DNA from 2 places in the Bacillus sp. EB106-06-01-XG163 genome. Region 1 is predicted to be linked to the other one. Evidence: a T-box and tRNA genes for the amino acid it is inferred to sense, from the RefSeq annotation. Region 1 holds a T-box; the other holds one or more tRNA genes.

What was found. A T-box is a leader RNA that pairs with one kind of tRNA and senses whether it is charged. The one in region 1 lies ahead of AC3WTF_RS05080 (valine--tRNA ligase), so its partner is inferred to be a tRNA-Val.
Region 2: it has a tRNA-Val gene. The T-box ahead of AC3WTF_RS05080 (valine--tRNA ligase) is inferred to sense a tRNA for this amino acid. The anticodon was not compared.

What each region holds. Positions count from the first base shown of each region.
Region 1 is NZ_JBYTDS010000003.1:216,484-224,660, reverse strand. It holds gene AC3WTF_RS05080 (valine--tRNA ligase) at 1-2,639, opposite strand, end outside; T-box leader at 2,698-2,919, opposite strand; gene AC3WTF_RS05075 (YszA family small membrane protein) at 3,092-3,283, shown strand; gene ysxE (spore coat protein YsxE) at 3,298-4,320, opposite strand; gene AC3WTF_RS05065 (LysM peptidoglycan-binding domain-containing protein) at 4,354-6,198, opposite strand; gene hemL (glutamate-1-semialdehyde 2,1-aminomutase) at 6,331-7,620, opposite strand; gene hemB (porphobilinogen synthase) at 7,649-8,177, opposite strand, start outside.
Region 2 is NZ_JBYTDS010000008.1:183,114-191,290, reverse strand. It holds gene pbp4b (penicillin binding protein PBP4B) at 1-1,207, opposite strand, end outside; gene AC3WTF_RS12015 (PTS transporter subunit EIIC) at 1,226-2,593, opposite strand; gene murQ (N-acetylmuramic acid 6-phosphate etherase) at 2,722-3,651, opposite strand; gene AC3WTF_RS12005 (GNAT family N-acetyltransferase) at 3,751-4,227, opposite strand; gene AC3WTF_RS12000 (2-thiouracil desulfurase family protein) at 4,246-4,698, opposite strand; tRNA gene AC3WTF_RS11995 (tRNA-Glu) at 4,879-4,950, shown strand; tRNA gene AC3WTF_RS11990 (tRNA-Val) at 4,954-5,029, shown strand; tRNA gene AC3WTF_RS11985 (tRNA-Thr) at 5,035-5,107, shown strand; tRNA gene AC3WTF_RS11980 (tRNA-Tyr) at 5,127-5,211, shown strand; tRNA gene AC3WTF_RS11975 (tRNA-Gln) at 5,216-5,287, shown strand; gene sigW (RNA polymerase sigma factor SigW) at 5,519-6,082, shown strand; gene rsiW (anti-sigma-W factor RsiW) at 6,096-6,722, shown strand; gene cdaA (diadenylate cyclase CdaA) at 6,888-7,709, shown strand; gene cdaR (CdaA regulatory protein CdaR) at 7,702-8,177, shown strand, end outside.

The DNA of each region.
Region 1 (8,177 bases):
CCTTTCAGCTCTGCAATCCGCTGCCGGACAGCTTCGCGTTTTGCAGTGTAGTCTTTCTCTTTTCCGCGTTCTTCTTCAATGACATGCTCAGGAGCTTTTTTAATGAATCCTTCGTTGCCGAGTTTTTTCTGAACGCGTTCGACCTCTTTTGTCAGCTTGTCGAATTCTTTTTGCAGACGGGCGATCTCCTCATCAATGTTAATCAGCCCTTCAAGCGGCAGAATGACTTCCGCTCCGGTGACGACCGCTGTCATCGCTTTGTCTGCCGCAGTGATATCCGTCCCGATTTTCAGCGTGCTCGGATTCGTAAAGCGCTCAACGTAAGAACGGTTCTTCTCAAGGCGGCCGGCAATGTCTTCGGTAGCTGTTTTAATGTAAAGCTCAACCTGCTTGCTCATCGGCGTGTTGACTTCGCTCCGGATATTGCGGACAGAACGGATTAATTCAACGAGCAGTTTCATATCCGCCGCTGCCTCTTTATCCGTATGTTCCGGCACCGGAACCGGCCAAGAGCTGATCGTGATTGACTCGCCTTCATGAGGAAGGTGCTGCCAGATTTCTTCCGTTAAGAATGGCATAAACGGGTGAAGAAGACGCATCGTCTGGTCAAGCACGTATGCCAGAACAGAACGGGTTGTTTTCTTCGCCGCTTCATCTTCCCCGTACAGCGGAAGCTTCGCCATTTCGATATACCAGTCGCACACATCGTCCCAGATAAAGTTGTACAGGTGGCGTCCGACTTCGCCGAATTCATAACGATCCGCAAGCTGTGTTACGTCTTCTATCGTTTCATTCAGTCTTGTGAGGATCCACTTATCAGCAACTGATTTTTCACCGGACAGATCAAGCTCGTCATACGTCATGCCGTCCATGTTCATTAATGCAAAACGGGAGGCGTTCCAAATTTTATTTGCGAAATTCCATGTGGATTCCACTTTTTCATAGCTGAAACGGAGATCCTGTCCCGGTGAACTTCCGGTTGCCAGGAAATAGCGCAGGGAATCCGCTCCGTACTTGTCGATGACATCCATCGGGTCCACGCCGTTCCCAAGGGATTTACTCATTTTTCTGCCCTGCTCGTCACGGATTAAGCCGTGAATCAGCACGTCTTTGAACGGACGCTCGCCGGTAAACTCAAGACCTTGGAAAATCATCCGGGATACCCAGAAGAAAATGATGTCATATCCCGTTACAAGAACATCGGTTGAGTAATACCGCTTAAAGTCTTCAGCGTTTTCATCAGGCCAGCCCATTGTAGAAAACGGCCAAAGCGCGGAGCTGAACCATGTATCAAGCACGTCTGAATCCTGTTCCCAATTTTCACTGTCCTCAGGCGCCTCAAGGCCGACGTACACTTCTTTTGTTTCTTTATGATACCAAGCCGGGATGCGGTGGCCCCACCACAGCTGACGGGAAATACACCAATCACGGATATTTTCCATCCAATGCAGGTACGTTTTCTCGAAACGGTCTGGAACGAAGTGAACTTTCTCTTCTTTTGACTGAAGGTCAACCGCAGCATCGGCCAGCGGCTGCATTTTGACAAACCATTGTGTGGACAGGTACGGCTCAACAACGGCGCCGCTTCTCTCACTATGTCCGACAGAATGCATATGGTCTTCGATTTTAAAGAGAACACCGGATTCCTGAAGATCTTTGACGAGTTTTTTGCGGCATTCAAACCGGTCCATGCCGTTATATTGCAGCGCTTTTTCATTCATTGTTCCGTCTTCATTCATGACGAGAATCCGCTCTAAATTGTGGCGGTTTCCGAGTTCAAAGTCATTCGGGTCATGGGCAGGCGTGATTTTAACGGCGCCTGATCCGAATTCCATATCAACATAATCATCGCCGACGATCGGAATTTCGCGGTTTGTAATCGGCAGAATCACCGTTTTGCCGATTAAGTGCTTGTAGCGCTCATCTTCAGGATGAACCGCGACAGCCGTGTCGCCAAGCATCGTTTCCGGACGGGTGGTCGCGATTTCAATTGAGCCTGAACCGTCTGCTAACGGGTAGCGCAAATGATAAAACGCGCCCTGTACGTCTTTGTAAATCACTTCAATATCGGATAAAGCCGTTTTTGTGGCAGGGTCCCAGTTGATGATATATTCGCCTCTGTAAATCAAGCCTTTCTCGTACAACTTGACGAATACTTCCCGCACGGCTTTGTTCAGCCCTTCATCAAGAGTGAAACGTTCACGTGAATAATCGAGTCCGAGTCCCATCTTGGCCCATTGGCTGCGGATGAAATCAGCATACTCTTCCTTCCACTTCCACGTTTCTTCTAAAAACTTTTCACGGCCGAGATCATAACGGCTTGTGCCCTGTTCGCGGAGTTTCGCTTCGACTTTTGCCTGAGTGGCGATGCCGGCGTGGTCCATGCCCGGAAGCCAGAGCACGTCATAGCCCTGCATGCGTTTCATACGCGTAACGATATCTTGCAGCGTCGTATCCCACGCATGTCCGAGGTGCAGCCTGCCCGTCACGTTCGGCGGCGGAATGACGACAGAATACGGCTGTTTCGTTTGATCGCCGCCCGCTTCAAAATATTTTCCTTTCAGCCAAAAATCATAGCGGCCTTTTTCAATCGCAGACGGATCATATTTTGTCGGCATTGTTTGTTCGTTTGTATCCATGATAACCCTCCAGCATGTTTAGAAATGGCTGAGCAACTAAAAAAGAGCCTTCATCCTGATAAAGGACGAAAAGCTCTTTCGCGGTACCACCTTTTTTCATGAACAGATTTGTTCATGCACTTAAACGGATAACGGGTGCGGCCCGAATTTCTCTACTGTATGTTCAAGAAATTATGCTCCCGGGCGACCTTCCAATGAGACGGCATAAGAAGCCTTTCAGCACAGTAGCTTCTCTCTCTTCATGCGTCTTTCTTGTACTCTTCCCGTTCAAAGCAGGTGTATTTATATCAGCTCATGATCTTATTTATTATGTTCTTTATTATAGTAAAAGTGTTTTTGATTCGTCAATCATCTTTTCCAAAAACCGCTGCCGTCATACATAAATGGGCATGCACCCCGCCCTTTCCCTTACATACGATACATAGAAAGGCGAATGTGAGGAGGAATTGCCCGTGAGAAAAAAATTCAATTCTTATTCGCTCCCCCAGTGGGCCAGACAGGTCCGCCTTGTATCCGTGCAAGTCATTATCCCGATTACGATCTTTCAGGGGATCAGGACGATTTTCTTTCCGACGACTTTTGATGTCCTGCTGCTTGCCATCCTGCTGTTTTTAGCGTGCGCCCTGCATTTGGAATGGATATAAAAAAACGAGTCCCGTTATGAAGAGGACTCGTTTTCCGCTTTTATTTTTTTCTCCCGCTCAATCTGATGAACCTTCATGAGAAAAGGCTCAACATTTTTCATCTGCCAAAACGCTCTTAATAATTGCGTGCACTCTTCTTTTTCAGAGCCCCTTTGGCCGGTCTGATACCGTTTCAGCACTTTGTACATGGCGGACGGATAAGCCATATAGCTGAGAAACAGACTGATTTCCGCTTCACGGAGCGGGAATGATTTGTGATACGTATAAAACCAGTCCAGACATTCCGGGCATGCTTTCGGATAGCTTCTGAACATTCTGGAGTAAAAGCCGAGCAGGTCGTTTTGCGGAGGGCCCAGCGCAGCTTTCTCGAAATTCGTGAAAAAGCCCGATCCCGCATCATTATACAGAAAGTGGCGGCTCGATAAGCTGCCGTGGTTGATCACCGCTCTCGTCTTGTCATGATCCTTTGCCGCGTCAAACCATTCTTCCAGACGTTCGAGAGCAAAATTGACGGCAGAAACCGTTTCTGTAAGATACGTAACAGCCTGCAGTTCAAAAGGTGAAAGATACCACTCTTTTTCCGCCCGGTCGGCGAATTGTTCATAGACAAGCTTATCATTTTCCCAATCTCTTTTCGTTGCTTCATAAAAGCCGCTGATATCTTCAGTCCGGATTTGGATGTCCCGCACAGTCGCGGAGTGGAGCTTCGCGACCTCTTTAAAAAGGTAAACATGTTTTTGATCCCATTCCTCTTCCTGATCGTACTGAAGCCAAGGCATTAAATAATAAGAATTCTCCGTCTGTCTTCCCGCAAAAAAATCGCCGGCATACGTGCGGCAGATCGGCACAAATGATCGGTAGCCTTTCTCCTCAATCTCAATCATAAGATCCGTAAATTCACTGCTGCGGGCCGGCTTGAGCTGTTTCAAAGCAAAAATGCCGTAGTTTGAGTAGACCTTCCAAACATGCGGGCTGACAGGCTCAATATACTCAGCCGACAGCCCGTATTCCTGAAGCACTGATTGGACTGCTTCCATTCCATTCACCACATTTTTACGGCCTCTTTGTGCTTACGCATGGCTGTTATTATATTCAGGTATATACAGAAGCTGACCTTCTTCAAGCTCGTCATCAAACGATAAAGCATTCGTTCTGATGAGCTGCTGGGATGTTATGTCATATCGTTCACACACCCGGTCGATAGTATCTTGCTGCTGTACGATACAAATTTTCATTCTTGAAAACTTTTCTTCTTCCCTTGTAAATAATTTTGTCAAGTAATGTGAGTTGTCATTTTCCTTCTGCTCGGTTCCCGGTGCAGCTTCTTCATTCTTTCTTTCAGACTTAAGCGGCTCAGGCGGTTCAGCTTGCGCCGGCTCCTCAGGCGGCAGTTTGGAAAACTGAAAAGACAAATCGAGAGGCTTCCCGGTTTCCTCCTCCGGCGGCGCCATCTTCCTTACCTCAATTTCAAACCCTTCTTCATCATGAGCCTCTTCTTCAAGCAGCTTAGGAGCGCTGTAAAACTCCTCTTCCTGCCGTTCCGGAACGAACTCGCGATAAACGGGCGCCTGCTCTTCTTGAAAAACCGCAGGCTCATCTTCGTCTTCTGCCGCCTCATGATCGCTCTGACGGAGAAGCGGCTCGGCCTCTGGCTGCTCTTCTTTTTGAAGGAAGGGCTGTTCCGCAATTTTTGGTTTTTCTGCATGCGGAGTCAGAGTGAACGCAGGGAAAACCTTTTCGATATCATCTTTTGGCTCTTCCTGGACTTCTGCTGAATCATCCTCAAATACAGGTTCATTCCTCACAGCCGACATGATTGCAGGCTCCTCAGCTTCTTCCGGCTCTTCTTCGTGTTGGAAAGAAACGGGAGGAGGAGGCTCAGTAAAGGAAACAGGTTTCGGCACCTCTTCCTGCTCCCTCAGAATCGGGGCAGTCTCCCGCTCTTCTTCTTCCCGCTCCCTCAAAATCGGGGCTGCTTCCTGCTCTTCTTCTTCCCGCTCCCTCAAAATCGGGGCTGCTTCCTGCTCTTCTTCTTCCTGCTCCCTCAGAATCAGGGCAGTCTCCTGCTCTTCTTCTTCCTGCTCCCTCAAAATCGGGGCAGTTTCTTTCTCTTCTTCTTCCTGCTCCCTCAGAATCGGGGCAGTTTCTTCCTCTTCTTCTTTGTGCTCCCTCAAAATCGGGGCTGCTTCCTGCTCTTCTTCTTCCCGTTCCCTCAGAATCGGGGCTGCTTCCTGCTCTTCTTCTTCCTGCTCTCTCAGAATCGGGGCTGCTTCCTGCTCTTCTTCCTCCTGCCTGAGTAAAGGCTGGGTTTCTTCCTCGTTCTTCTCGGTTTCTTGTGCTGCTTCTTTTGATACAGTCAAAGGTATTTCAGGCTCATGGCGTATCATTAATTCTGGTTCGTTTTCGTCCTCCGAATGATGTCCGGCAAGATTGATCATTTCTTCTCTGGCAAATTCAGGCGCCACGTACAGAGGGATCTCCGGCTCTTTTGGCTCGGATTCCTCAAGCAGCCCTTCAATTGCCAAATCAGCCTGAATGGTTAAGATCCTTGAATCCGTCAGCTGATAATCAAAGGCATCGATAAATACGAAAACATCATTGAGGTGGCTCACTTTATTTTTCGGAATCGTAATGTCCACCGGGAAACAATGAATGAGCTCGGCCGTGCCATCCTCCCTCGCCCTCACTTCCTCTACATGCCTCAGCTCCCTATCAAGCTCTTCAAAATGACTGCTGTGATCTATGTTGTACTCGCCAGTAAGTTCTAATGATCCTTTAATTGAGACATAATCATTTACTTCCTGCACCCTGATGTCAGGGTCTAACGAAATCGAAAGTAATTCAGAAACTTCCTGTCCTTTTTGGAAACAGATTGATTCTTCAACAGAAAATTGCAATCGGTGATTATGCGGCAAGTTCATATCCTCCTTTCATCTAATCCATACAATTAGATGTCACTAAAGGTGTATGCCGCAATCCGGGAAAATATGATAATGGAGGCATTGAAAAAAGCCGATACAAGTCTTGCTTGCATCGGCTTTTCTGTATCAGCGGCTGATCGCCTGGAACACTTTCTCAGCGGCTTGAATGGTATTTTCAATATCCTCCATTGTATGCGCAGTGGAGAGAAACAATCCTTCAAATTGAGACGGAGGCAGAAATACGCCTGCGTCGGCCATCCCTTTATAATATTTGGCGAACAGCTTTAAATCAGAAGATTTGGCTGCTTCATAGTTAATGACAGGCTCATTTGTGAAAAAGAAGCCGATCATTGAACCCGCCCGGTTAAACGTGTGCGGAATGCCATGTGCTTCAGCTGCTTTTGAAATGCCTTCTTCAAGCATATCGCCTTTTTTCACAAATTCTTGGTAAGATTCAGGTGTGAGCTGCTGTAACGTCTCAAGTCCCGCTGTCATGGCAAGCGGATTTCCTGACAATGTTCCAGCCTGATAGATCGGACCGCTCGGCGCGATTCGTTCCATAATGTCAGCTTTTCCGCCATACGCACCGACAGGAAGACCGCCGCCTATGACTTTGCCGAGACACGTTAAGTCAGGCGTCACGCCGAAATACCCTTGCGCACAGTTATAATCCACGCGAAAACCGGTCATGACCTCATCAAAAATGAGCAGCGCGCCATACTGTTCCGTCATGTCGCGCAGCCCTTGTAAAAAGCCTTCCTGCGGCGGAACAACGCCCATATTGCCTGCTACCGGTTCAACAATGACCCCGGCAATATCTTCACCGTATTCCCGGAATGCGAGTGCAACGCTTTCCAAATCGTTGTATGGAACGGTGATCGTATTCATTGCTATTCCTTCCGGCACGCCCGGGCTGTCCGGAAGGCCGAGTGTCGCCACTCCGGATCCCGCTTTGATCAGCAGTGAATCACCATGGCCGTGGTAACAGCCTTCGAATTTCAAAATTTTGTTGCGGCCGGTATATCCTCTTGCCAGACGCAGGGCGCTCATTGTCGCCTCTGTGCCGGAGCTGACCATCCGCACGATTTCAACAGACGGCACACGGTCAATGACCAATTTGGCCAGTTCGTTTTCCACTTCAGTAGATGCTCCGAAACTTGTCCCGTTCTCGGCTACTTTTTTCAGGCTTTCAACGACCCGGTCGTTCGTGTGGCCCAAAATGAGCGGCCCCCAGCTCAGGACGTAGTCGATATATTCATTGCCGTCAATATCAAATATTTTCGATCCTTTTCCGCGCTGCATAAAAATCGGATCCATATCGACTGATTTAAACGCGCGCACCGGGCTGTTCACTCCGCCCGGCATCAGTTTCTGCGCTTCTTTAAAAGCGGCTTTTGATTTTTCATAGCTTCTCATCTGCCTCAGCTCCCGTCAAATGAAATCGTTACTCAGCAAGCCATTTTGCTGCGTCTTTTGCATGATACGTCATAATCAGATCGGCTCCTGCACGTTTCATGCCCGTTAAAATTTCCAGCACCATTTCTTTTTCTTTAATCCAGCCGTTTTGGGCTGCCGCTTTCACCATGGAATACTCCCCGCTCACATTATATGCGACCAGCGGCAGGTGATGGCGGTTTTTCACATCACGCATAATATCTAAGTATGACATAGACGGTTTGACGATTAAAAAGTCAGCGCCTTCTGCCGCGTCTGATTCAGCCTCACGGAGCGCTTCCAAGCGGTTGGCCGGATCCATCTGATATGTTTTTCGGTCTCCGAACTGCGGCGTGCTGTCAGCCGCGTCGCGGAACGGACCGTAAAATTCACTTGAATATTTCACGGCATAAGACATGATCGGAATATTCGTGAATCCTTCTTTGTCGAGCGCTTCCCTGATCACTGTGACAAAACCGTCCATCATATTTGAAGGAGCGATGATGTCAGCGCCGGCTTTGGCCTGGCTGACGGCTGTC
Region 2 (8,177 bases), on a different contig from region 1:
TCGGGTTTTCACCGGGACTGACGACGGGGGAATGCTTTTTATTGGTCAAAAGTGCGATCCCCAGCTTATAAGCGGGATCAATAATCGTGACGGTGCCGGTCCATCCCGTATGGCCATATGCCTGCCTGCTTGCATAAGGGCCGAACATCCACTCCATATCCGGGCTGCCGTTTTTCCGCCAGCCGAGAGCGAAAGTCGGATCAGAGGATGCCGCCGTGGTGAACAAATCGGCCGTTCTTTTATTGAAGAGAGAAACGTGTTTATAACTGCCTCCGTTCAGCATGACTTGAAGAAGGACGGCCATGTCATCAGCTCTGGAAAACAGCCCGGCGTGACCGGACACCCCTCCCATTGAGTAAAATGCTTTTTCATCGTGAACTTCCCCCTGCAGCGTATACGTCCTGATGTGAGGGAAACGGATGACTCCGTCACGTGTGTTGCCTAAACGTTCAGTAGCTGCGAATGATTTTTCTTTAAAGCCTTTTTGCAGCGGATTGAACAGTGTGTGCGTCAGTTTCAGCGGTTTGTACAGTTCTTGTTCCGCATAGGCATCAAGGGTTTTTCCGGTTATGTTTTCAATGATGCAGCCGAGAAGCATGTAACCGATATCGCTGTATACGTGTTTTGTTCCAGGTTTGTATGCAAGCGGGATTTGAGTGAGAAAACGGATCGTTTTATCCCGTTCTTGTGAATACAAAGGGCCTGCGGTGTCCGGCTGATAGAAATAAAAGCTTGCCGGCAGACCGGATTGATGCTGGAGCACATCGATGACGCGAATGCGGTCTTTTTCTTGAATCGGATCGCTTTTTCTGTCTTTGAAATCAGGAAGGTAAGCCGAGACTTTTTGATACACATCAAGCTTTCCCTGGCTGACGAGTCGCTGTAATGCAAAATTCGCCGCGTACATTTTTGTATTGGAAGCTAGATCAAACATGGTTGATGTTTTCATTTTTTTCGGACGCGATAAAAGGACGTTCCCGTCATATTTTTTGCTGTAGCCGTATGCTTTCTTTTTGATCACCCGTCCGTCCTTTACGACGACGAGGACGGCTCCGGGGAATCCTGCTGCGATGTCTTTTTCAATCATTTGATCAACCTTTCTAAGCTTTGCTGCGTCGTATAATTTGGATTGGGCTTCGGCTTTGTGCTGCGGCAGAAAAGAGAGGCTGATGACCATTGTGAGTATGGCGGCTGTCAGTGTTTTCATATTCTGATCCCTCCCGGTTTATTCAAATTCAGCAGCCATGTCATCCTTAAATCCGAACGCATAAGTGAAGACAAAGCCCGCCGCGTAAGAGATGAAGAGACCGATGATATACAAAACGATTTGAGCCGGCTGTACGAGAAACGAGAGCGGAAGGCCGGAGACACCGATTGAAAAAGTAGCCACCTGAAAATGGGCTTGAAAGGCGCCGCCGATTCCCGCCCCTAAACACGCCGTCAAAAACGGCCGGCCGAGCGGGAGCGTGACGCCGAAGATGAGCGGCTCTCCGATTCCGAGCAGACCGGATGGAAGTCCGCCGCCGATCGCTCTTTTCAATGAGGCTTTTTTTGTTTTCATAAAGATGGCGAAGGCCGCCCCTACTTGACCCGCGCCTCCCATCGCGAGAATCGGAAGAAGCGGGTCATCTCCGATTGATCGGATTAATTCCAAATGTACGGGAGTCAAGCCCTGATGCAGGCCGGTGACGACAAGCGGCAGGAAGGCGGCTCCCAGTACAAACCCTGAGAGCACTCCCCCGACATTCAGCAGCGACAATAAACCTGATGTAATGAGATCAGAAATAAAACCGCCTGCAGGGATAAAAACGACATATGTCACCAGCCCGGTGATAAGTAAAGACAATGTAGGCGTGACGATAATGTCGATGGATTGATGGACGTACTTTCTGATAAACCGTTCGGTATAAGCGATAAAAACCGCAGCGAAAAGAACGCCGATTAATCCTCCCCTGCCAGGGAGCAGATTCTCTCCGAACAAACTGATATTGGCGATCTCAGGGTTAAGGATCAATATGCCCGCAAGGCCGCCCATCGCGGGTGTCCCGCCGAATTCCTTCGCCGCATTGATGCCGACAAGGACGCCGAGGTAAGCGAATAAGCCTGAACCGATAACCGTTAAAATAAGTGCGATTTGGGATTCTTTCGGGAGCCAGCCGGCCTGAATGACGGCTTTCGTAATACCGGTGATTAAACCTGATGCAATGAGTGCGGGAATAAGGGGAATGAAGATGCTTGATATTTTTCTCAGAAACAGTCTGATGGGTGTGGTGTTTTTTCTGTTGAGATCGGCTTTTTTCCGTGAGGCGGCTTCTTTTAAATCAATGTTTTTTCCGGATGACATAAGTTTTGCGAAAGCGTCGGCGACATGATTGACGACACCCGTGCCGAGAATGATCTGCAGTGTTTCGGCTTCGACGACGCCTATTACCCCGTCAAGCCGTTTCAGCGCTTCAATATCCGTTTTGTCCCGATCTAAAGGTGTAATCCTCAGGCGTGTCATACAGTGGGTAAAGCCTGAAATATTCGATGAACCGCCGCAATTGTCCAGGATGTCTTTGGCCAGTGACTGATAAAATGCCTCTTTGCTCATGGAGATCCTCCTTTTTCCGTGCGATTTTTCCCGGGGAGCTGTGCCTGAAACGCGTCCTAAAAGCGCCTGCGCCGATCATGAAAACGGCGCGGGCTCATAAAAGCACATTATTTTTCACCAAAGAACGATCAGCGTTCTTTTTCTTTTGAAACGTGCTGTTCAATGGCTTTGTCAATGAAGCCGTCTGCTTCTTTGAGCAGTGCCTTCGCGTGTGTTTCGTCTGAATTCGTCTTCAGCATGACGATTGCCGTTTTGACATGGCTGCCTGCGGCCTCAAGCGTTTCTTTTGCCTTGTCGTACGGAACGCCCGTGATGCTTTGGATAATGCCGATTGCGCGTTCTTTCAATTTTTCGTTGCTGACATGAACGTCCACCATTAAATTTTCGTACACTTTGCCGCTTTTGATCATCAAGGCCGTGGAAATCATGTTCAGAATCATTTTATGTGCCGTCGCCGCTTTCATTCGTGTTGACCCTGTAATCACTTCGGGGCCGACGACGACTTCAATGCTGTGATCGGCATAAGTGCTGATCAATGAGTGTTTATTGCATGTGAGCGCGACGGTTTTGGCGCCGATTGTTTTTGCGTATTTCAGCGCACCGGCCGCATACGGCGTGCGCCCGCTTGCCGCGATGGCGATCACGGTGTCTTCTGCGGTAAGCCCGATCGTTTTGAGATCGAGAGCGCCGGTTTCCTCGCTGTCTTCTATACCTTCAGCCGCTTGCAAAAAGGCGTCTGCTCCTCCGGCCATCAGACCGATGACGGTGTCGGGACTTACGCTGTATGTAGGCGGGCATTCAACCGCATCCAGTACACCGAGTCTGCCGCTTGTGCCCGCTCCCGCATAAATCAGCCTGCCGTTTCGCCGTAATGATTGATGGGCGAATTGAACGGCAATCTGAATATCGGGCAGCACCTGCTGAACGGCTTCAGCCACTTTGAAATCCTCTTCGTTAATGATGCGGAGAATTTCCATCGTGTCTGCTTGATGGATTGAAGCGGTCTGCGGATTTCTGGTTTCTGTGGTCAATCTGTGAATGTTAAGCCGGTCTGTCATGATTGTACCCTCCCAAGTCGTTAATACTTGAAGTATATGGGCTTCTGAATAGATGTTTCAAGAAAAATCGGCAGGGATGAGATGAATAATCAAGCGCTTTCACAAAAAATGATGCAGAATGTGCTGTTCACCGATCGGGCCGATCCTGCGACGACCTTTATCAATAAAACCGGAAGACCGGTACAGGTTCTTTGCACGATGATTGCGATGGTTTACAGCAAGCACGATTTCATCACACCAAGGAAAGTAATTTGCGACAAAAGCGGGGAGCTGCAGCATCGCTTGTTTGGCATAACCTTTTCCCTGATGCGGCGCATGTAAGGACAGCGCACTCAGCAAAATGGCAGACACATTGTTCGAATACGGGGCAATGGTTTCTTTTGAGGTATGTAAAATAAAGAAACCGACGGGGCGGTCTTCTTTTAAAATGACTGTCGGGTAGCGATCCCGGATGACAAGAGCCTGCGGCAGTACATCTATCGGCAGAGCTGTGAACTTTTTATCTTCTTCACTCAGCACAAACCCGTTCAGCCCGTCTGCATGCTCCGGTTTATAAAAGGACAGGGCTACATCCATGATATCTACTCTCCTTTTTTATAATTGATCCAATTCATCTTCTGATAGAACACGGCAGCCTGCCCGTTTTAAAAGAGCGGAAGTGATGCCGTCTCCGATTATTTTTTTCCCCGAAAAAGTGCCGTCATAGATGAAGCTGCTGCCGCAGGACGGGCTGTTTTCTTTAAGGATGACCGTGGCGGCGCCTATTTCTTTTGCGTATGCTAATGTTTTTTCCGCGCCGTCCATATATAAAGCCGTAACGTCTTCGCCTGATGCCGTTACGATTCTTGCCGTTCCGTTCAGCACGTCTTCGCCCGTGCCGCCGATGATTTCCGCCGGTTCGCGGGGAGTGGTGAAGCCGCCCAAAAGTTCGGGGCAGACCATAACAGCTTTCTTTTCTTCTACGAGTCTGCGGATTTTTTCCGAAGCGGCGTGAGAGCCGTTATACCTGCATTCGATACCGCCGAGACAAGAGCTGACTAAGATCATCTGTGTCCATTCCCTTCAATATTTTGATACTTTCATCATAAATGAAATAAGAGAGGAGGGATGAGTTTTTCAGTTAAAAAACGGGTAAAAAAGTTTGAAAATAAAAAAAATAATTTTCCTCTTTACAAATGGGGTACAACCTGTATATAATAACTTTTGTCAGCTCGACGCGGACACAACGGCCCGTTGGTCAAGCGGTTAAGACACCGCCCTTTCACGGCGGTAACACGGGTTCGAATCCCGTACGGGTCATATGGAGGATTAGCTCAGCTGGGAGAGCATCTGCCTTACAAGCAGAGGGTCGGCGGTTCGAGCCCGTCATCCTCCACCATATTTGCCGGCCTAGCTCAATTGGTAGAGCAACTGACTTGTAATCAGTAGGTTGGGGGTTCAAGTCCTCTGGCCGGCACTGTTTTTCAAAAAAATACGGAGGGGTAGCGAAGTGGCTAAACGCGGCGGACTGTAAATCCGCTCCCTCAGGGTTCGGCAGTTCGAATCTGCCCCCCTCCACCATTTTTGGGCTATAGCCAAGCGGTAAGGCAACGGACTTTGACTCCGTCATGCGTTGGTTCGAATCCAGCTAGCCCAGTCTCAGACACCTTTTGCATAAAGGTGTCTTTTTTTTATCAGCATTTTGTTTCGATTTCTGATTGTTCATCAGATATACTATTTTTAAGCTGCTGTTAAGGCAGTATATTCTGTATTTTCCATCTACACCCTGCCTGAAATTTGGTAAAATAAATGTAATAAAAAAAATGAAACCTTTTAAAACAATCAACGTATAGATACAGACCGGTGAAGGGCAGAGGTAAGATAAAACATGGAAAACCTGATTAAAAAAAGAATCAAGCAAGTCAAAAAAGGCGATCAAAATGCGTTTGCAGAAATCGTTGACCTTTATAAAGATAAGATTTACCAGCTTTGCTACCGCATGCTCGGCAATGTTCACGAAGCGGAAGATATTGCGCAGGAAGCTTTTATCAGAGCGTATGTCAATATCGACAGTTTCGATATCAACAGAAAGTTTTCGACGTGGCTTTACAGAATTGCGACCAACCTGACCATTGACCGCATCCGCAAGAAAAAGCCTGATTACTATCTGGACGCAGAAGTAGCGGGAGCAGAAGGGCTGACGATGTATTCGCAGATCGCCGCGGACGGGGTTCTCCCTGAAGACGCCGTATTGTCATTGGAGCTGTCGGACACAATTCAGAAAAAGATTTTAAAGCTGCCTGACAAGTACAGAACGGTTATTGTATTAAAGTATATTGACGAACTCTCTTTAATTGAAATCGGGGAGATTCTGAATATCCCTGTCGGCACCGTCAAGACAAGGATACACAGAGGCAGAGAGGCTCTTAGAAAACAATTAAGGGATCTTTAAGTGGGGTGATGAAATGAGCTGTCCTGAACAGATTGTGCAGCTTATGCATAAGCATCTTGATGGAGATATCCTTCCTGAAGATGAAAACGTATTAAAACAACATTTGCAGTCATGCGGGAATTGCAAACGGCATTTTCATGAAATGGAGAAATCCGTAGCACTCGTCCGAAGCACATCGCATGTCACGGCCCCTGCTGATTTTACTGCCAAAGTTATGGCGAATCTTCCAAAAGAGAAAAAACGCGCTTCTGTAAAACGATGGATCAAAACTCATCCGATGATTGCAGCCGCAGCAGTTTTTGTGATTTTAATGGGCGGCGGTTTTTTCAACAGCTGGCATAATGACCACAATTTCAGTGTGTCCAAACAGCCGAACCTTGTCGTGCAGAATCACACGGTCACCGTCCCTGAAGGCGAGACCGTAAAGGGCGATGTCACAGTAAAAAACGGCAAGCTGTTCATTGAAGGAAAAGTCGACGGCAATGTGACCGTCGTCAACGGAGAAAAATACATGGCCTCAGCCGGACAAGTCACCGGGCAGATTGAAGAGATTAACCAATTGTTTGACTGGGTCTGGTACGAACTGAAATCGGCGGGCCAGGGCGTCGTGAGCGCTTTGGACCCGAGTGAAGATGAGTAAAGCGTATAATCGCTTTACTCTTTTTTTGTGCATCGCCGCTCTGGCTCATTTCACTTGAGAAATCAAAATGTGGTATAATGAGCACGCTATATGATGTACATATTGCTCATGCAGCACAATTCATAACAGAAAAACGAAATGACTGAATTCTTGGAGGACGAGGAAATGGCTTTTGAGGACATCCCATTTTTGCAATACCTCGGCAATGCCGTTGATATTCTCCTTGTTTGGTATGTGATATATAAATTAATCATGGTCATACGCGGGACGAAGGCGGTTCAGCTTTTAAAAGGAATCGTCGTCATCGTATTGGTCCGGATGGCCAGTTCATATTTGGGACTCAGCACGCTTCAGTGGCTGATGGACCAAGCGATAACATGGGGATTTTTAGCGATCATCATTATATTCCAGCCTGAGCTGAGACGGGCGCTTGAACAGCTCGGACGGGGCCGGTTCTTTTCCAGGAGCGGAACCCCCGTGGAGGAAGCGCAGCATAAGACAATTGAAGCGATTACAAAATCGATCAGCTACATGGCGAAACGCCGCATCGGCGCACTCATCGCGATTGAGCGCGATACGGGAATGGGCGATTATATTGAGACGGGCATCCCGCTTAATGCACAGGTCAGCTCGGAGCTTTTGATTAATATCTTCATCCCGAATACACCGCTGCATGATGGAGCGGTCATTATGAAAAATAACGAGATTGCGGCGGCTGCCTGTTATCTGCCGCTTTCTGAAAGCCCGTTTATTTCAAAGGAGCTGGGGACGCGTCACAGAGCGGCTGTCGGCATCAGTGAAGTGACGGACAGCTTAACCATTATTGTATCTGAAGAGACGGGCGCCATCAGTGTGGCCAAAAACGGAGACCTTCACAGAGAATTGACGGAAGAAGCACTGAAAGAAATGCTTGAAGCCGAGTTTAAGAAAAACGCCAGAGATACTTCTTCTAACCGCTGGTACTGGAGGGGCAAGAAAAATGGATAAATTCTTAAACAACCGCTGGGCTGTAAAGATCATTGCACTGCTCTTTGCGCTGCTGCTTTACGTTGCGGTTAACAACAACCAGGCGCCGACTCCGAAAAAGCCGGGGGAATCCTTTTTTCCGACATCAACGACTGACGAGGCTACGCTTACTGATATTCCTGTAAAAGCATACTATGATGAAGCGAACTATGTCGTCACCGGCGTGCCCCAGACCGTAAATGTCACGATTAAAGGCTCGACAAGCGCGGTGAAAAAGGCGAGACAGACGAAGAATTTTGAGATATACGCCGATATGAATAAGCTGAAGACCGGGACTCATAAGGTCGAATTGAAGGCGAAAAACGTATCGGACGGACTGACGATCTCCATTAACCCGTCAGTCACGACGGTTACGATTCAGGAAAAAACGGCTGAGAGTTTTCCCGTGGAAGTTGAATACTACAATAAAAGCAAAATGAAAAAGGGATA